3 regions of the Lactiplantibacillus sp. ME-2 genome follow, and region 2 is predicted to be linked to each of the others. Evidence: predicted binding sites of a transcription regulator. Region 2 holds the regulator's gene; each other region holds the start of a gene.
What was found. Region 2 encodes LexA, which represses DNA repair genes until DNA is damaged. Its sites were predicted from a motif close to CNAACANNTGTTNG; they were not measured.

Region 1: the regulator LexA is predicted to act here: its motif matches at 2,026-2,039, upstream of MMY95_RS13675 (type 1 glutamine amidotransferase family protein).
Region 3: the regulator LexA is predicted to act here: its motif matches at 3,666-3,679, upstream of MMY95_RS05105 (ATP-dependent DNA helicase).

Annotation. Positions count from the first base shown of each region.
Region 1 covers NZ_JAKZEQ010000047.1:4,335-11,280, reverse strand. Annotated here, with positions in the region: gene MMY95_RS13685 (DUF805 domain-containing protein) at 130-1,383, shown strand; gene MMY95_RS13680 (DUF3781 domain-containing protein) at 1,712-1,987, opposite strand; gene MMY95_RS13675 (type 1 glutamine amidotransferase family protein) at 2,096-2,683, shown strand; gene MMY95_RS13670 (helix-turn-helix domain-containing protein) at 3,062-3,322, opposite strand; gene MMY95_RS13665 (zinc-binding dehydrogenase) at 3,573-3,968, opposite strand; gene MMY95_RS13660 (NADP-dependent oxidoreductase) at 3,990-4,532, opposite strand; gene MMY95_RS13655 (Ldh family oxidoreductase) at 5,559-6,647, shown strand.
Region 2 covers NZ_JAKZEQ010000004.1:106,220-113,165, forward strand. Annotated here, with positions in the region: gene MMY95_RS02585 (D-2-hydroxyacid dehydrogenase) at 42-1,040, opposite strand; gene MMY95_RS02590 (GIY-YIG nuclease family protein) at 1,125-1,430, opposite strand; gene MMY95_RS02595 (tRNA1(Val) (adenine(37)-N6)-methyltransferase) at 1,414-2,172, opposite strand; gene MMY95_RS02600 (1-acyl-sn-glycerol-3-phosphate acyltransferase) at 2,284-2,919, shown strand; gene MMY95_RS02605 (YneF family protein) at 2,977-3,213, opposite strand; gene MMY95_RS02610 (DUF896 domain-containing protein) at 3,311-3,550, opposite strand; gene lexA (transcriptional repressor LexA) at 3,702-4,334, shown strand; gene MMY95_RS02620 (DNA alkylation repair protein) at 4,424-4,654, opposite strand; gene MMY95_RS02625 (hypothetical protein) at 4,958-5,587, shown strand; gene MMY95_RS02630 (hydroxymethylglutaryl-CoA synthase) at 5,638-6,807, opposite strand; gene MMY95_RS02635 (hypothetical protein) at 6,843-6,946, opposite strand, start outside.
Region 3 covers NZ_JAKZEQ010000009.1:64,671-71,616, forward strand. Annotated here, with positions in the region: gene MMY95_RS05080 (NAD(P)/FAD-dependent oxidoreductase) at 1-295, opposite strand, end outside; gene MMY95_RS05085 (MarR family winged helix-turn-helix transcriptional regulator) at 484-906, opposite strand; gene MMY95_RS05090 (GNAT family N-acetyltransferase) at 980-1,423, shown strand; gene MMY95_RS05095 (acetate kinase) at 1,550-2,746, opposite strand; gene MMY95_RS05100 (hypothetical protein) at 2,935-3,297, shown strand; gene MMY95_RS05105 (ATP-dependent DNA helicase) at 3,717-6,086, shown strand; gene MMY95_RS05110 (hypothetical protein) at 6,086-6,802, shown strand; gene MMY95_RS05115 (sce7725 family protein) at 6,799-6,946, shown strand, end outside.

The DNA.
Region 1 (6,946 bases), on a different contig from region 2:
TGTTAATATTTTTAACTAGTTATGATATGCTTGTTTTCGGCTGCCATAATCATTCACTTGGCCATATAATAAAATTCTACTTATATTCATAACATTTCGCCTAGTATAAGTACTCCAGGAGGAACATCGATGTCAGAAACAAAGTATTGTATTAACTGTGGAAAAGCGATTCCTACTAACGCGACCTTTTGCCCTTTTTGTGGCGCAACTCAGGACAAAGTCGCTTCCACTGAAGATCAGAACACCATTACTTCCGAGCAGCACAACACACCTAATCAACCAGAACATGTCAATATGTGGACCGCACTAAAGCTAGGAATGCGTCAAACCTTTACTTGGTCACAACGGATTACGCGGCCTCAATATTGGTGGCTTTACTTAGATTTGGTCCTAATTTCCCTAGTTTTAACCATCGTACTTGGTATCAGAGCATACAGTTATCCAGCTTTTATCCTCAGCCCATTACACGTTAATGTTTTACAAACCGTGCTGTTATTGATTTTTTCAGCGCTCATGGTTTGGACTTCAGTGATGCAATTCACAGCCAGTGCGCGGCGACTCCACGACTCTAATCGGTCAGCGCATTATTTATGGTTCTATCTGCTTCCACTTGTCGGCCCCATTTTAATCATTGTTTTCCTATGCCAACGCTCTGAACCAGCTGGAAAACGTTTCGACCGTTTAGCTAGCCAACCAAAACCTTGGACACACAAATGGTGGACTTGGTGCCTGCTAGTCTTATTGACATTGGGATACGCCGCTCTCATTAACATAACGGCCCGTGATACTGCCATGGACGCCGCTCTGACGACAACTTCCAAGTCAGCTACAACTAACTCTGACGACAGTTACAGCGATAGCGACAGTGAAGAATCTAGTGATAGCACGGACTCTGACTCAGATTCTGACAGTATCACTATTGGCGACGACGACATCGATATCGCCAATCAAAAAGCTTACAGTACCTCATTTACCGACAGTAGCTGGGCGAAATCCACATTTAAAATCGATAAAGTCACGGTCTACAAAACGGACGGCACTTATACTAGCGGTAGCGGTAATGACAAGAAAGATTTTAACGGCGTCGTAAAAGTTCACATGAGTATCCATGCCGGGCAAGATATTTTAGCCTATCCGACCCAGGCCAAACTCAGCACGAACGACGGTCAACAAGTCGAAGCCGACATGGATAGCGATGATTTTGACGGTGATTTAAACAGTGGTACCGATTCTGACGGTAACGTATACTTTATTTTATCAAAATTATCCAGCGTTAAAGACATCACTAGTATTCGCCTAAAATGGGATGCTAGTTATGATACTGACGATTATGACGACGATAACGCTTATAAGACATTTGACACAACGCTTAATTTAAACTAGTTATCAATTAATACTGGTTTATAAGCTGTTTAATCCGTCAAATCGGTGACGGCTCGTAATTAAATCACGTCCAAATATATACACACAATAAATTCCCCCATAAGCTAGATTTTCATACTAGCCTGATGGGGGGATTTATTGCTTTTAAAGTGTGCTACACTCCTGTAATTATTCTCAACTAACATTAATTAACTTTTTAAGTATTTCGCTTTATTTCGTAAGAAGCACTTCACTGCATCATCCAAGTAAAACCCATTTTCCATTGCCAAAATACTCAACCACCACACGGATTCACTAATATTTTTATTACTTTTAGCTGTTTTATTGATTAAAAGCCGTCGACTTCTGTGTATTTACTGGCTGTAATTAAGCGATAATTACCAGCATTGACTGTTAGTTCTACCCGCGCTTTACGACTTCGGATATAATAATTTTTCCCACACCTTTTGATTTCATCTGGTTGTATCAGAATATGATTGACTAAATCTTTAATTTCAACTTCGCTTAAATTAACGGCTAATTTCTTATTAATACGTTGAAAGACCCGTGGTGTATAGCAAATATGTGTTCTAATTAACTCAAGAATTACGGATTGTTTGCTCATTTACTGCCCTCCAACATTTAATCATGCACTTGCTTTTTAGAACGTACGTTCCTATAATTAAGGATAACATATTCGGTTCTGAAAATATATTTTCCTCTGGAGGTCAACATGAAAACTGCATTATTTCTAATGCTAGATCAATACGCAGATTGGGAAGCTTCTTATCTAGCTAGTCAATTAAATCAAAGCACTGACTGGCAAGTTAAAACGACTTCAACAACACCATTGGTTACGTCAATTGGTGGCTTCACCACTAAAGTTGACTATCAACTGGATTGTTTACCAACTATTGACTTATTAATCCTAATTGGTGGTAACTCTTGGAATATCAATAATTCATTATTATATTCACTAGTTCAGCAACACCTCAATGCCTCAAAACCAGTTGGCGCAATCTGTGGTGCGGTAGATTACTTAGCCCAAAACGGTTTTTTAACTGGTTATCAGCATACCGGCAATTCACTGGCGATGTGGCACAATTATCCTAACTATCAAAACTCAGCCGACTTTCATGAACAGCAAGTCATTAGCGACAAGAATCTAGTCACAGCTAACGGCACAGCGGCACTGGCATTTACTGCCGCCGTTTTACAACTAATTCATTTTCAATCTAGTGAAGAACTAACCCGAACTATCGATCTATACCGCTTAGGATTTTACCAATACTGTCAAAAATATGGTAATCCGTTCGGCTAAGTTTTTCCAAAAACTAATCTTGTCAGTTAAAACAACGTCAACACTCGCGCCAAATTCTGCCGCATAATGCAGACACCTTCTTGGATAGATAAATCATGCGTATTAAATAAAACAATATTCCCAATAAAAGTTTCAAAGAAGAGTTGTTCATTAGCTTTCAGAATTTAAAAGCAATATTATCATTTTAGTTATGCGGTTCAAGGCCAAGTGACATCGCCATTCGACCCAACTCTGGGCTCGATAGTCACTTAGTTCTACCTAAAAACGAGATCCAAGCACGTATGAAGACGTCGCTGGATCTCGTTTTTTAATTTTTATGACGACAATTAGTGCCGTGAATAAACCGGAGCATGCTCGTTCTTAACCGATTTCACTTAATTAAGCTTGGTAATCCTGATAGTCTACCGCCAAGTTCTCCAAAGCATTCAAAACAGGCAAGAACTTCTCTCCTAATGGGGTGAGTGAATATTCAACCTTTGGTGACACCGGTGGATAAACCTTGCGATTGAGTTCACCAAAACGCAAGACCCGCTGACTAAGGAAATACAGAATAACCATGCTCCATTTTCCGCGAACGACTTTTTGAACACTGGCAAATGGACAATCCAAAAAGTTTTCATCCGATACCGATTCATTCATAATATTTACTATCCCTGTTCATAATTAATCAATCGTACGACGTTAACTGATAACCACTATTATACTAAAGATTGTCCGGCCACCGTCGTTCATGATACCGTATTTGTCTAGATAGCTATTTTATTTCTTTACTAATACTAGTTTAGAACAGATTAGTGCGCGGCTGCACGCTGATTCGTGTCATTGCCCACTTCTAGTGTCTTATCTGGGTAACTGCTCGGGTAAGCGCGTCCGCTCACGATAAAACCAGCTAAACATTGGTCGTTTCCTGGTCAAAGACAATTACCCGTTTACCTTGATTACCACCCTGTTCAAAATCAAGATGGGCCTGTTTGACCGCGGCGAGCGTAAATGGGTAGGCCTTCGAAACAGTGACCGTTAATTGACCTTGCTGATACAAGTCAAGAATAGCCTTGCGAGCATCCTCTGAAAGATCGCCAAGTGCATAGACTGCCGTAATTCCAAGCGCTGCTGCTTGTTTCTTATCTGGCACCCCGTTAACCGAGACCAAGCGGCCACCCCGTTTCACCACCTGGTAACTAGCGGCTAAGGTTTGTGCGCCCGTCAAATTCACCACAAGATCAACGTCGTGAACTAATTCTGTAAAATCTTCAGTTTGATAATCAATGATTTGATCCGCACCTATACCTTTTAGATAAGCTTTATGCTACGAACGAGCCGTAGTAATTACAGTTGTGCCCGCGGCCTTAGCAATCTGGATTGCCATACTACCAACACCACCAGCGCCACCATGAATTAACACTTTTTGCCCGGCTTGCAAGTGCCCATTCTTCATAATGGCGCTCCAAGCTGTTAATGCCGTTAAGTAAAGTCCCCCAAGTGGAATCAAGTCTAGCTGGTCAGGGACTTGCGATAGCGAATCGTCTTGATCAAGCACGATGTATTGCGCATACGTCCCCCGTTTAGTATAGCCCATCACATGATCACCGACCTGAAACTTGGTGACTTCAGCACCAACTTGCTCAACAATTCCAGAAAAATCGCCACCTAGCATGTGCGGCAACGTCGGCCGAAACTCCGCCGGCATCGTTGGAAACGGGCCGTACTTGCGCATCACGATATCTGGATCATTGACTCCTATTGCGGCAACTTTAATCAACACATCTTTTTCTCCTGGAACCGGCTTCAGTGCGACAACTTCTTGCAGAACATCAACTGAACCATATTCATTAACAATAATTTTTTTCATATTACTATCGCTCCATTCATTAGCTTTAAAGTATCTGCTACTATAGATGATACTAAGGCATAATGTAAGTACCATTTTTATTAATAGGTACTATCTTTTGGGATAGATATGGGATAAATTAGCGCTTATGAGTCGTTCTTTTGTCAAATGTTTTCAGTTTTATGCGACTACTATGCCAGGGTTGCTGATCGGTTCAATAAGCAAATATAATAGCAAAGAACGATACGCTTTGTCAGCGACCTGTTGAAAATTCAAGTAATTTTCCTTAAAGCATTGCTTTCGGGACAGCTTAATATGCCAAACCATTTCACATTATGTTACGACACTCATTTTTCCACTTAACCCAGTAATCAATTTCACATCATATCTAATAAATCTGTTGATAACTTCTACATCATAAAAGTTATGCACTGTGGATGGCTGGATTCACCACAATTATCCTCATTTTCCTTACTTATCCCCAGATACTCATGCACTTACCCACAAATAAGTCATGTTATTAACATTTACAGTCATTAGTCCCAACTAATTACCGATTTGTCATCTAATTCCTTTAACTTATCCACAAGCACGCGTGCAACAACTGCAACCATTCGCAAATAATTTAACTTACCATTCTAGTCTGCACATTGACCAGCAATACCTAAACCGCAATTTCGCGGTCTCAGCGCTAGCATCAGCCAACGTCGCAGCCACAATTTATTTCGTCCAATTCATCGCCAGCTACTAATGAGGGCCACCCTAAACAGGCCATCAGTTAACGGCACACTTTATTGATGACCCCTTTAGTTATACCTAATTTATGATTGGTCCGTGCCATATGACCCGGCATTAGCTTTGAGTTAGTCTGACCTCAATTCCATGCGCTTTGAAGACTCAGGTTGACCTGTTATATGATGACACTTTTAATTAGTTTACGATTAACGGATTATTAAAATTTAATTGACATTCAAAGTCCTTATTATTATCATATTATAATATACAGGGCTGTCACTTAAGTCTATTTCAAATAACGTGGTGAATGTAATGGTAAAACGATACAATAGCAAAAAAATTGAACAACTGATTTACAATATTTACAAAGGTTACGGCTTTACCGAAGAAGAAAGCCAAGAAGTCGCCCACATGTTGATCTACACCGATTTGATTGGCATTGAATCCCATGGCGTCCAGCGAATGATCATGTATGACGACTTCATTCGTAACGGTAAGATTCGCGTACATAATCGGCCAGAAGTTGTTAAAGAAACCGATGTTAGTGCGGTCGTTGACGCGCACTTTGGCTTGGGTCAATTGAACGGTATCTATAGCATGCGCCTAGCCATTGAAAAAGCAAAACAACACGGTATCGGTATCGTTACGACTCGTAACTCCGGTCACTATGGTATTGCAGGTTACTATGCCAACATGGCTGCCGAAGAAGGTCTGATTGGCCTGTCGTCGTGCAATTCACGTTCAGCGATGTTACCCACTCATGCTACCAAAGCATTGGTCGGCACCAACCCAATTGCCTTTGCCATGCCAGCCAACCCGAACACATTTATCTTCGACGCGGCCACAACGACGGTGCCACAAGGTAAAATTGAAGTTTATCGTAAATTAGGTAAAGATATGCCCGCATTATGGGTCGCTAAGGATGGCGAAACGCCCGTTAATAGCCATAACGATACCAAAGACTTGGATGCCCTCCGTGATTTAGATTCCAATGTTGGTTTAGCTCCATTAGGTGGCGTTACCGAAGACACCGGTAGCCACAAAGGGTTCGGTCTCGGTGTCATCGTCGAGGTTTTCACAGCAATCCTTTCAATGGGCAACACCTCCAACGAAATTACTCCGGACGACCTTTCCGTGGGCCCTTGTCAGAGCTTTGTCGCCATCGACCCTTCAATCTTTGGTGATAAGGATGCCATTATTGCTAAGTTTTCAGCTTACTTGCAAGCCATTCGCGACCTACCATCCGTTCCCGGCAAACCAGTCATCGTTGCCGGCGATAAGGAAGCTACCGCGTATCAAGACCGGTCGGCTAACGGCATCGAAATTGATGACAAGACACTCGCAGAAGTTACCGGAATTGCCAAGCGACTAGGGATCGACTACGCGCAATATGTTGATTAACTAATTTTGTTATTCATCTAATTTAAAAACCAGCAAATACCAATGTTCCGAATAATCAGGGACATTGGTATTTGCTGGTTTATTTGTGTTTGGCTTATAACGTAAACATTCGCCAATCAGCAAGTCCGCGTTGAGCAACCTCTAATAACCGTTGTTTTTATCGCCATCGCCACAAAACATTGGTACTTTCAGTAGTCACGCGTTAAAGGTGCAAGCAATGGTCGTTAGTCTTATTATACCTACACGGCTACCACTTTACTGCCAACAATCACATCACTACCACTTAGCGCCCACCCTAA
Region 2 (6,946 bases):
GTCACTCAGATGAGTGACGCCATTTTCAGTGATAATCGAGATTAGTCAAACTTAACTTGTGTGTCAGCTTTACCAGTTTCGATGAATTGTTTGTTACTGTTCATTGAAACGTGCACCATGTTGTGAACGGCAGTTTCAGTGTAGAAAGCCGTATGTGGTGTAATCAAAACATTGTCGCGGTTGAACAAGTTCATGAAGACCTTGTCATCAATCGTTTGACCTTCAAGGTCTTTGTTGAAGATCTTAGTTTCGTATTCATACGTATCAAGAGCGGCACCGGCAACTTTGCCACTGTCTAAGGCTTTGATCAAGTCTTCTGAATCGATGAGTGTCCCACGAGCAAAGTTCAAGATGTAGGCGCCATCTTTCATCTTGCTGAAGGCATCCGCATTCAACATGTGGTAGTTATCCTTCAATGCAGGAACGTGTAACGTGATAACATCAGCTTGGGCGTATAATTCGTCCAAGGTGTCAACGTACATGCCTTCCTTTTCAAGTTCAGCATTCCGGTAAACATCGTAACCGATAACCTTAGCGCCGAAGCCTTTGAAAATATCGATGGCAGCACGGCCAATCCGACCAGTACCGATAACACCAACAGTCATGGTGTTTAATTCCTTGGCAATATCTGGTGCCCAACGGAAGTCTTGCTTAGCTAACTTCTTGTTGAACAATGGGGTTTGACGTAATAATTGCATCAATTGCGTTACTGATAATTCAGCAATCGCATTTGGTGAGTATGCAGGTACGTTAGAAATGTTTAAGCCACGTGCTTTAACAGTAGGAACGTCCAAGTTATCAACACCAACGTTACGAAGAGAGATGTTCTTAACCCCTTCGTCGGCTAACTTGTTCAATACTTCAGCAGTATAGTCCTTTTGTTGGTATACATCGGCACCGTCGAAGCCTTTAGCTAAGTCAACGTTGTCTTCAGTAAGTAATTCTGGAACTAATTTAACTTCAACATCTGGGTTTTCTTTCATCCAAGTATCGAAGAATGGACGTTCGTCATCACGTACAGCATATGCAATAATTTTCATTACAAAAATTCCTCCTATATATTGATACAGTAAATATTATAACAGTAAATGCGAGAAATAGAATCATAAATTGTGAAAACTTCGCTAAATTTTTACATCGTGAGCTGACAAGTATTTTAGCTTGGCAGCTCGCGATTGGTGTTTGAAGGCATATTCAGCCTTTAACGCACTTGATTTGTCAGTGAAAGTTTCATGGTAAATTAATTGCAAAGGCCGCCGTGAGCTGACCCGCGTATATTTAGCCCCTTTGCCCGCATTGTGCGTTGCTAATCGTCGCTGCAAGTTATCCGTAAAACCACCATACAACGTTTGATCAGCACATAATAGGACATAAAAATAATATTTTTTAGTTGCCGTCGTGGACGCAGCCGGCTTACTTGTGCTTGCCATAGAGTAATGTGTGCACCTCTTCCCTGTATTCACCATCATCACGATAAACGACAAGCGGTGGCATGATTCGAACACCGTTGCGTTTCCCATCCTTGATCATTTCGATCAGAACCATGTTCGCTTCCCGTTGTGCTTTGGGATGGACGAACCGAATCCGTTTGGGTGCCAACCGATTGGTCGCCATGGTACTGAACAAGTCATCTAGTCGTTCAGGACGATGAACAAAATATGCTTTACCATTCATTTTTAACAAATCACTAGTTACCGCTAGGATCTGATCTAAATTAGCGGACAGTTCATGCCGTGCAATCGCCAAATGAGGATTTGGATTTTTAACGCTCTGCGGTCGATCTTTAAAATACGGTGGGTTACATAAGACTGTATCCACCGAATCTTTCGGTAGTTGGCGCGTAATTGCCAGTAAGTCTTCGTTCAGGACTGTCATTTGTTGGGTTAAATCGTTCAAAACAACACTGCGTTGAGCCATATCGGCCAACCGGGGCTGAATCTCGACCGCCGTAATATGGCCTTGAGTTTTAGCACTGGCGAATAGACCTACTGCGCCATTGCCAGCACAGAGATCCACGATCTGGCTCTTAACGCCCTTCGCAACCTGGGCAAAGTCACCCAACAGAACAGCATCCAGTGAGAACGCAAAGACTTGAGAACTTTGAATTATTTGGATATCTTGACTATATAATTGATCAATACGCTCATCGGCGTGTAACGTGACGTCTGCCATATTCGGCCACCTCTCCATTAAAATCATCGCACAGTTATCATACAATTAACTTGCAGAATTTGCCAAATTTCGTCATACTGTGAGCAGTTAGTAAACGAAAGGAAGATCGTGATGTTTTATTCTTTTATGCGCGGACTAGTCCGACTAATCATCACCATTATTAACGGTCGGCCGCACTATCAAGGACGGGAAAACTTGCCTGAGGGCGCCTACATCTTAGTTGGACCGCACCGGACGTGGTTTGATCCGTTGTACTATGCGTTGGCCGGCAGCCCAATGAAATTTAGCTTTATGGCCAAGGAAGAACTATTTAAGAATCCCGTCTTGCGGTTCATTCTCGTCCATGCGAACGCTTTTCCTGTCAATCGGCAACATCCAGGACCTTCAGCAATCAAGACTCCCGTCAAATTTTTGCGCAGCGGTAAGCTTTCATTAATCATGTTTCCATCGGGAACGCGCCACTCACAAGAACTTAAAGGCGGCGCAACCGTCATCGCAAAAATGGCCGGTGTTCCACTAGTCCCAACCGTTTACCAAGGTCCATTGACCTTCAAACAACTTTTTAGTCGTCAGCGGGTCACCGTCCGTTTTGGTAAACCGATTGATATTGATCGTAAGCTGAAACTAGATGATGCTGGTCAAAAACAAATTGAAACTAAAATGTTGCACGCTTTTGACGACTTGGATCGTCAAATCGACCCAACGTTCAAATACGTTGATCCTGCTACAACCCGTCAGAAACATTAAGTTCGATAATAAAAAAGTGTCGGTGATCGCAATTTAAAGCGAGCCGACACTTTTTTACTACTTGTTATCGTTTTTAGATGCAGCTTTCATCGAATTCAACATCTGATGTAACTTCTTTTCGGACGGGCGTTGACCCATTTGCATCATCATACTACGAAGCATTTCTTCACTAATTGGTGGATTTTGCTTCAAGTAATTTTGCATATAGTGCCGGGCACCGAAGAAACCACCAGTTAACCCAACCAATACGCCGATAACGACGATTAAAATCCAAATTCCTGTAGACACAGTCATTCCCCTCCCTTATTACAGTCTTCATTAAACTAGTCTACACAAATTAATAATAAAAGAAAAGGAAAATTTGTCAGTTGACAAATTTTCCTGAAATCGGTTAATCATCTCGAAGACCGCGATCGCGTTGCACTTGACGGACCTTTTCTGGCGTAACCTCTTTACCATCTTTATCATAAACCTGAAGCATTTCAACTTGTTGCCGAAAACCGGCGCGAAATTCCTTCAAGTATTTTTGCCGCAACTCTTGACGTTCGGCTTCTTCTAGCTCGGTGAGCCCCTCGGCTTTCGCCTTATGAGCTAACTCATTGATCCGAGCAAGCAATTCTTTTGAAATCAAATCAGCAGCCCCTTTCACTCTTGAAATATACACGAAATTAGACCCTAAATCAATTAATAGTGTTTGTCAACCGAACATTTGTTTGAAAGCTATGAAACGCTATGCTACAATTGGTTTAACCAATAATGAAAATAAAAAATGAGGTGCCAAGATGAGTAAAACATCGGAAAGCAAACAAATGGCCGTTCTTCGCTTTATTTATGAACGTGTCAATGAAAAAGGATACCCGCCAACCGTTCGTGAGATTGGTGAAGCCGTTGACTTATCTTCGACTTCGACCGTTCACGGCCACATTTCACGGCTAGAAAAAAAAGGTTACATCCAAAAAGACCCAACTAAGCCACGTGCCATTGAGGTAACGCCAGCCGGTTTCGAAGCACTGGGCGTCGAAACTACGCCACATCAAATTCCGGTACTTGGAACGGTAACCGCCGGCCAACCAATTCTTGCCGTACAGGAAGCGACGGATTATTTTCCAATTCCTAAGGAACTTGAATCATTCGGTGGCGACCTTTTCATGCTCACCATCCGTGGCGAAAGTATGATCAATATCGGTATCATGAATGGTGATCAAGTCATTGTTCGGCGTCAAAGTTCCGCTGACAATGGTGATATCATCATTGCCATGACCGATGAAAATGAAGCGACTTGCAAGCGATTCTTCAAAGAGGCCGATCACTACCGACTACAACCTGAGAACGACACGATGGCGCCAATTATCTTGAACAACGTCTCTGTATTAGGCAAAGTTGTCGGTTTATATCGCGACATGCTGTTTCAGTAAACTATCACCCACAAGATGACAATTCAATTTGTCATCTTTTTTATTCGCCAGTTTTTAGAGCAGGTTGATGGCATGCCTACAGATTCCACTCACAAATATTTACACCCTTCCCGCCGTGCCAGGGACGAGAGCACGTTATTTGCGACAAAAGCACGCCCCCATTCCGGATTCACCTTGCCATAATCCCGTAGTGCCCAACCGATTGCCTTCTGAATAAAAAAGTCATCATCACCCCGATTCGTTAGTATCGCCGTTTGTAAATTGGCAATCCGTCCTCTTTCAAGCCTAATCGAAGCGCGATACCTACTCGTCGCACCTATTTATTGGTAGCTCGTAAATATACCACCCGCTTGTTGTAAACAACCGTGCGCTGAGAGATACGCTGCAAGAACCTTGCACCAGGCATCAACACTATCCCACTGTGGCGTTACTGTGATTTGGTGGTAGCACCATTGCTATTGAATCAGCGGCGCCTGATTCTCCCGATGTATCGACAGAAAAAGTGCTGGCGCCAAATTGGTTATTAGTCGGATCTCTTTTCAAAATATTTCAAATCTGTGACGAACAGCCAATAGTTCAATGGTATAATGATTATACTATTTTAAACATTGGGAGTTGGTTACATGTTGTTCCTAGCCATTATGGGCTTGATTGTTTTTCTATTAGCATTATTTTCCGTGATTTACGCACGTCAAACCGGTGGTGGTTGGAAATTTCTAACACTAATTACGGTCCTCAGCGCCCTGGTCACCATCTACGCGGTCGTTAAATTGCCTTACTGGCCATACAACCAGTCACAGCAATCGGCGCGCAAAGCATCATCTAGCACGAGTACTAGCGCTAGTACCAGCAAGTCCAAATCAACGAGCTTGAGTTCCTCACAAGTCGTTTTTAACGAAGCCAGCACCAAACGCGCGGCCGCAACGATTAAGTTGAATGAAGAAAATATCCTTAAACAATTACAATCTAACTATCAATCGATTGGTACCGTTGCATTCACCAAGTCAACGAAAACATATACGATTACGCCAACCAATAAAAAGTACGTTAAATCTTTGAAGACGATTAAATCATATCCATCTCAAAACCAAAAAGCAATCACCACGATTACTTCGAATTTTAAATCGTTGTCAAAATCGCTCCAAAAGAATCTTGCCGCTGGTTACACGATTCAGTTGCTACAACCAGATACCACTGACAAGACGCTGTTGAGTGTCCAAGATGGTCAAATTATGACCAATAACTTCAAATAGGAAAAGTCACTTGTCTAGCAAATTTGCTAGTAACAAGTGACTTTTTTTGTTTAAACTTGTTGATCCAAATATTGACGTTGTTCGTTCTTTTGACCGGTCAATACGAATCGATGGGGATCATCAGCATAGCTGACCGACTGATCATCGGCCCGCCATTGCAATTGATGACTGAATAAGGCTTCATACTCCGCCACACTAACTCGGCGACGACGAGCCAACCGTTGTGGTAGGCCATGATCTAAACCGGTCTGATAATCCGGCTGAATAACCCCGGTATAAAATTCACCCTCGGCACCCGAGCCATAACTGAATAATCCGAGTCGATTCCCTGGTTGTAACTGAGGATCAGTCAGTAACTGCGATAACAAGCTCAAATAGAGTGAACCAGTATACAAGTTACCAACTTGTCGATTTAGCTGACGCGCATGTTCGAAGTGCGCCAACCACTGGGCTTGTTTCTCGGCATCAACTAATGGTAACACGCTTCGAAGCGCTTTAAGTCCCATCTTTGTATATGGCAAATGAAAAACCAAGGCCGTCAGTGCGTCTGGACTAGTTTGAGTCGTTTGCAGGTAATTCTTAAACACATCTTGAAAATAATCAATATAGATATTAGACGAGTATTTGCCGTCAACTAGGGCTTCTGTATGATACAACGGTCGCCAAAAGTCCATCACATCTTCGCTCAGTAGACTTGACTCAGTACCCAGTACTAATACTTTAGGATCCGCACTAATTAACATAGCAACCGCCCCACCACCTTGAGTTGGCTCGCCCGGTGTGTTCAATCCGTAGCGTGCCACGTCACTACCAATGACCAGCGCCTTTTTATCTGGATGAACACGCACGTGATCTTGGGCCAGTTGGACACCAGCCGTCGCCGCATAGCAGGCTTCTTTCATTTCAATTGTTCGAACCCGCTGACTCAAACCGAGCAACTTAGCGACGTAAATCGCACTCGCTTTGGAATTGTCGATCCCCGACTCGGTACCGACGACTAATAAATCAATAGCCGCAATGTCAGTCGCTGTCAGCATCGGTGCGGCAGCATTAGCAGCTAACGTCACTACATCCTGACTCGGCGGAATCACCGCCATTTTAGACTGACCAATACCAATCAAATACTTATCAGGTTCTGCCTGGCGAGCTGTTGCCAGTTCCGCCATGTCTACGTATAAATGTGAAGTTGCAAAATGCAACTTGTCGATTCCAACTTTCACGTCTTTTCCTCCAATTTGTTAATGACAATAAGGGATTAATATGCACGTCCGCGTGGCCCTAAGTAATGAAAATCAGGGTCAGTTCCGACCCGATAGCAGCTGAAAGCCCGACTAATTTCATTATGAAAAGTCACAACAA
Region 3 (6,946 bases), on a different contig from region 2:
AGTCATAGGTCATTTCAGGATGATCTTCAAAGGTCACTTGTTTTTGTTCAATATCAACGCTCTTGACCGTTGCTTGAACGAACTGGACCCGCTTACCGATAATATCCGGAATCTGATAAGTAATTCGATCAGGTGCGATCGTCCCCGCTGCGACTTCGTGTAAATTAGTCTTCTCCGTATGCGTCGGTGTCTGATCAACAAGAATGATTTCATCCTCAGTTGGTAGACTCTTCTGTAAAAACTTGACGGCTCGCATCCCTGCGTAACCCCCACCTAACACCAAAGTTGTTGCCATGATTTATTAACCCCTTTCATTATTCCTGTTGACTAATGCCGCCTGTCCAGCAATTGTGCTAACCTGCGTTGATCACATTAATCCAGTTATAACTTGATAACTACATGGTACACTCTTCACGCCTAAAATTCAGCTAAAACGCCACGCCATTTTAATTGTTCACAATTAATCTAGTTTAGTGATTAAACTTACTCAATATGCTGGGTGACATTAGCCGTGACTAACGACAGACTTTCAAACAAAACTTGTTGTTGGCCCGGCGTTAACTGCTCACCAACCAAGTCTGCACACCACTGCTCATAAGCATGCAATTCCGGGTACAACGCTTGCCCAGCGCTCGTTGGGTACAAACACCGGACCTTTTTATTCTCTGGATGTGTCTGCTTAATCACGTAACCTTTTTTTATTAAGTTCTGAACGGCGCGATAATTCGTGGTTCGATCCATCTTCATTTGGTCAGCCAATTGACTAAAAAATAGGCCAGGCTGCTCACAAATTCGAATTAAATAAATAAACTGATTGTTATTGAGGCCGTATTTCGCAAAACGTTGATTACCCTCGTTCGTGACGATTCGCGACAACGTGCCCATCAATCTTAATGTTGGTATCATAGAAGCTCCTTTTTATTATTGCATATGCAATCATTTGATGATAAACTTAGCACTATGCTAAGGAGGCATCACCATGTGGTCGATTAAAACATTCTCAGAACTAACAACAACTGAATTATACGCTATTTATGAATTGCGCGTCAAAACGTTTGTTGTTGAACAACAGCGCATCTATCAGGAAGTCGATGATACTGATTTAAAAGCTTATCATGTCTTTAAAACCGTCAATCAAAATATTGTTGCATACGCACGAATCTTTACAGAAGATGACCATCTCTCCTTCGGCCGGGTCGTGGTGGACAAAAACCAACGCAGACAACACTTGGGCGCTGATTTAATGGCCCATATCGAACAGGTCGTACAGGAACACTATGCTGATTTGCCAATTCAAATTGAAGCCCAAGTGCCAGTACAAGGATTTTACCAGCATTTCGGCTTCACTTCGAGCGGTACCCCTTTTCTATTCAACCACACGCCCCACATCAAAATGACTAAACCTGCGCGACAACGCCAATAGCTGAGCACATCACATCGGCACATATGCGGGGACAAGAGCTGACTTAGCGCTATGCTGATTAGAATCCAAAACTCAAAACGCGTGACTCGGACCACAATCCGAATCACGCGTTTTTAATTGACTCATTTATTCAGCTTTAGATAACCGTTCAACGTCACGCACAATCATCAGCTCTTCATTAGTTGGGACAACCATGACCGTTACCGGTTCGTCATCTTTGCTAATAATTTGTTCCTTACCGTGCATATGATTCTTTTCATCATCCACTGTCACGCCAAAGTATCCTAAGGCTTTAGTGACACGTTCGCGGATCATCCATGAGTTTTCACCCACACCAGCCGTGAAGACAAGGGCATCAATCCCGTTCATTTCAGCAATATAGCTGCCGACATACTTCACAACCCGGTTAACAAAAATATCAATTGCTAATTTTGACCGTTCACGGGTATCTTGCGTCTTATCAAGATCACGCATATCAGGTGACAAACCTGAAATACCAAGTAACCCTGACTTATGATTCAGAATGTCAACAAAGTCTTCCACATCAGAGATCCCTAAATGGCGCATCAAGAATGGAATAATTGAAGCATCAATATCACCGGAACGGGTACTCATGGTAATCCCAGCTAGCGGCGTAAAGCCCATTGAAGTGTCGACGGCTTTACCATGATCAAAAGCCGTGATCGAAGCACCCGACCCTAAATGTAATGTCACTAATTTAAGCGAATCCAATGGTTTCCCCAATAGTTGGGCCGTCCGATTAGCAACGTAACGATGACTTGTGCCATGTGCCCCATACTTCCGCGCGCCAAATTTCTCATAATAATCGTAAGGAATACTATATAGGTAATTAACTTTAGGCATATCCGCATACAGCGAAGTGTCAAACACGGCTACTTGAGTCGCTTTTGGTAATAAATCACGGAATACTTCAATATAATAAGCCTGCGTTGGATTATGTAGCGGCGCATACTCAGATAAATCTTTGATTTTTTTCAAGGTTTGCGAGGTAATAACGACAGAGTCTTTGAAATCTTCGCCACCCGCAACAACCCGATGACCAACCCCAGTGATTTCACTAAGATGAGTCACAATATTATCGCTCTTCAGCCGTGTTAAGACCATTGCAGCGGCTTCTTTTGCATCAATTTGGTCCTTAGTTTCAGAATATTTACTACCATCCGCCTTCTTAATTGTGAAAACGGAATCTGGCAATCCCAGCCGATCAACCATTCCCGATGCGATTACCGTTTCTTCGGGAACACTGAAAAGCTTCCATTTTAAAGTTGAACTGCCGGCGTTAATTGCTAAAATTTTTGCCATGACTATTTTTCCTCCATCCATCATCAAGTGTGCCTAATGCCAGTTTAACTAATAGTGGATACGCTTTCAAGGATTTGTTCACAAACTTTCAATTTTCATAACATTGCAAACTTAATTGTCGGCATATTATTTCTTTCATAAGGCGAAATTAGCCTATAATATAGTTAATAGAAAGCGAGGCGATCATGATGAAAAAAACGTTTACTTGGTCCGTCAGCAACGGCTTTGCTGTCCTCCTCCTGACCGTGGGAACAATTCTTGCTATCATCACTCTTGGTATTAGCTTTGGTTCACCAATCAGTGTCGACGCCATGGTCACAGCAGCGGCTCTGTGGCTAGCCGGTGTCGTCTTCTTACATCCAGCCCCTGTGAGAATTCTAATTCCCGTCATCACATTAGTCAGTCTCAGCCTTGGTTACGCCACCTACTTTAGCACGTCCGGTTCATGGTTGCTTGCGATTTTAGCGACCATTATCACAGCCGGCATCATCAGCTACGGTTTTAGTCTCCGCAAGAGTATTCGCCAACACCACAGCCATTGGTACGATTAACTTCCTAGTCTGATTCATTTTCTTCTAAATCAAAATCGTCAATCTAAACATCGCAACAGGCATCGGCGCCCTTATCGCGATGCTTTTTTATTTAGCTTTCAATCCAGATTGTTAACCCGTATCAGTTTTTCAAAGGCAAAAGTGACCAGCTAAAATTCGCTGGAAAAAATTCGGAATAGCATGCACCCGTCTGGCTAGTTCGTCCTACATTGACTCCCAGGCATTTTCGCCAATTGCTGGAACACGACGAGCCCAGATTCAAGCCGCCGAAGCCCGCGTCTTAAATATTGGTCTGCCGCAGCTTAACCATCATTTAAGGCCACATCACAGAGCCCCGCCCGGCATCATCAATCAACAGCAGACAAACACGAACAGATGTTTTATAATAGGAAGCGACTAAATTCAGAAGGGATGCTCCGATGGCAACTAAGATTGGAATTCGACAATTGGTAGAATTCGTCTTGCGACAAGGCGATTTAAATGAAGTAAAGAATAGCCAGAACACTGCGTTGAACGGTGCTAAGATTCATCGTCAGCTCCAGAGTAGTCGTGGTGAAGACTATGATAGCGAAGTTTACCTGAAAAAAATTGTGACGATGAACGATACTGATTACATTATCGCGGGTCGGGCAGACGGGATTCAGTTAAATGATGATGGGGCGTTGATTGAAGAAATCAAAACATCCGATCAAGTCTTCGAGGACTTAAGTACCAACACGTTGACACTTTACTGGGGGCAGATCAAAGTCTACGGTTACCTGTTACTGCAAGAACATCCCGATCTTGAGCAGGTCACGTTGCAACTGACCTACTTTCAAGTCATCAATGAAAAAATCACGAAGACCCAGCAAATCCTTCACCGGGCTGAACTAGACGCATTCTTCCACGACTTAATTACAGAATATGAATACTGGTTGACATTACGAGCCGATTTACGACGACAACGAAATGCTTCTATTGAAGACTTGCCATTTCCGTTTCCAGCTTTTCGGCCGGGCCAACATGAATTGGCTGGCGCTGTTTATAAGACGATTCGGTTGCAAAAACGCCTCTTTGTCGAAGCACCAACTGGGACGGGGAAAACGATCTCAACGCTATTTCCGGCCATCAAAGCAATGGGCGAAGACGTGATTGAGCGCCTCTTTTATCTGACCGCTAAGCAAAGTACGCGCCACGTTGCTGAAGAAGCGGTCACGCTAATGAGTCATGACGGACTCAAACTGAAAAGCATTACGCTAACTGCCAAGGATCAGATTCGGTTTCCCGAGGAACAAGATGTACTTCCGGAAGATAATCCTTATATGATTGGCTACTACGACCGACTTAAACCAGCACTCAAGGATCTGTTGACCCATGAAGACCAGATTACCCGTTCCGTGATTGAACAGTATGCTCGCAAGCATACTGTCGATCCGTTTGAATTTTCACTCGACACGTCGCTCTTCTGTGATGTGATTATTTGTGACTACAACTATCTTTTTGACCCATTAGTCTATTTACAACGGTTCTTTAGCGAACGTGATGACGACAACTTTTTCCTTGTCGATGAAGTCCACAACCTTGTTAGTCGCTCCCGTGATATGTACTCTGCGGCCGTTAGTGACCAGCCAATCAGTGCGTTGTTAAAATTAGCCAAGCCCGATAAAAGTCAGCCGAGTGACGACTTACAACGCGAACTCAAGAAAGTCCGGCGTAGTTTTACGCGCATCAGTAAAACCTTGATTGATGACCAAGTAACGGAACAGGTGCTACCTGATCCCCCGGACAAATTATTACGCACCCTCAGAACATTTAATGAATTTGTGACTGACTGGTTGGCGCAACAAAAGCCGGGGCCACTGCTCGACGCCGTCCATGACTATTTCTTCGCCTGTCTGACCTTTGTTAAAATTGGCGACCTATATGATGGCAGCTACCAGACGCGCTTCGTCCTTGACGGTCATCACTTAACGATCAAGGAACTCTGCCTAGATCCCAGTGACTTTCTTAATCGGTCATTAGAGCTCGGCAGTGGTGCTGTCCTATTTTCTGCGACGCTGACCCCGATGGCTTACTACCAGCGGGTGCTTGGCGGTGAAGCCAACAGTTTGGCCTACCAGCTTCCATCACCATTTCCACCAAAACATCAGGCCATTCTCGTCACCCAGTACGTCCAGACAACGTATCACGAACGCGAACATAACGTGCCCCGGATTATTGCCAGCTTGCACGCCATGTTGACGGCTAAACGTGGCAACTACCTCGTGTTCTTTCCGTCGTATGGCTATCTGTTGCAGATCAAAACTGCCTTTGAAGCCGCCTACCCTGATGTGGCAACTACCGCCCAAGCCTCGACGATGGATGCAACTGCCCGGCAGACCTTTTTGAACCAGTTTCAGTCAGCACCCTCGCAAACCTTACTCGGTTTCTGCGTACTGGGTGGTATCTTCTCCGAAGGCATTGACTTACGTGGCGACCGTTTGATTGGAGTCGCTATCGTCAGTGTCGGTCTGCCGGGTATCAACCCTGAAACGAACTTGATTCGTGACTACTACGACCATCAAAACGGCTTAGGATTCGCCTACGCTTACCAACTGCCAGGCATGAACAACGTCTTACAGGCTGCTGGCCGCCTGATCCGCAGTGCCAAGGACACCGGAATCGTTCTCTTGTTAGACCAACGCTTCGCTAGTCGGCGCTACACAGATTTATTTCCAGCACATTGGCAGTACTATCAGACGATCCAATCAGTCCCGCAGCTCGAAGCAACGATTGCCAACTTTTGGCACCAAATGGAGGTGACTCATTAATGAAGACTAAATTAACTAAACAACTTGAAAGTACTCTCTATCAGTACTGTCTAGAACAGGGCGCCTACGTGGTTGAAGAAGTTGCGATACCCGCTGATAAAGGGATCGTTGATACATTAAGCTATCAACAACTCCCCGATGGTCAGATTGAATGGCGTTGCTACGAATTGAAAGTCACCAAAGCAGATTTTCATTCAAAGGCCAAACTTTCATTTATCGGTCATTACAATTACTTTGTCTTGCCGCAACAACTTTACCTAGAAGTTCAATCGGAAATTCCAGACCATATTGGTGTATTGATCTACCGTGCTTTTGATCAGCGGGCCCTAGAGCTCGCACCCCAACCGTTGCGAACGCCTGGTTTCCTAACTGTCGCTAAGAAAGCCCAACGCCAAGACTTACAAGTCGAGCAAACGCCCCTTATCAGTCACTTTATCACATCGCTCTTTCGTGAGGTCGATAAAGCCAAGCGTGTGAAGAAAGGACTACAGCTCTACTCTGATGATCAACTCTTCAAAGAATTACGCAAACGGGCCCGCACCGGCTACGACGTTTATGATCCTGAACAAAACTTGTACGATCGCTTCATCGATGACACCCAGAATGACGCGGTGACTGCGCTACAAACAGAATTAGATGCCCGCAATGCCGAATATCAGACACTCAAACTAAAATATCAGGCGCTAACGGCACCAGATCTGCGTGACCAGTTATGAGCACTTACTACCCCTATCTACGTGGACGGATGTATGATTTGTTAGCCTTAAGAACATTGTGCGAGCAACACCAACTTGGCCCACACATCATCCCAGTAATTGAACCAGTCCGTGACTCCAAAGAATTACAACAAATAGTCACGA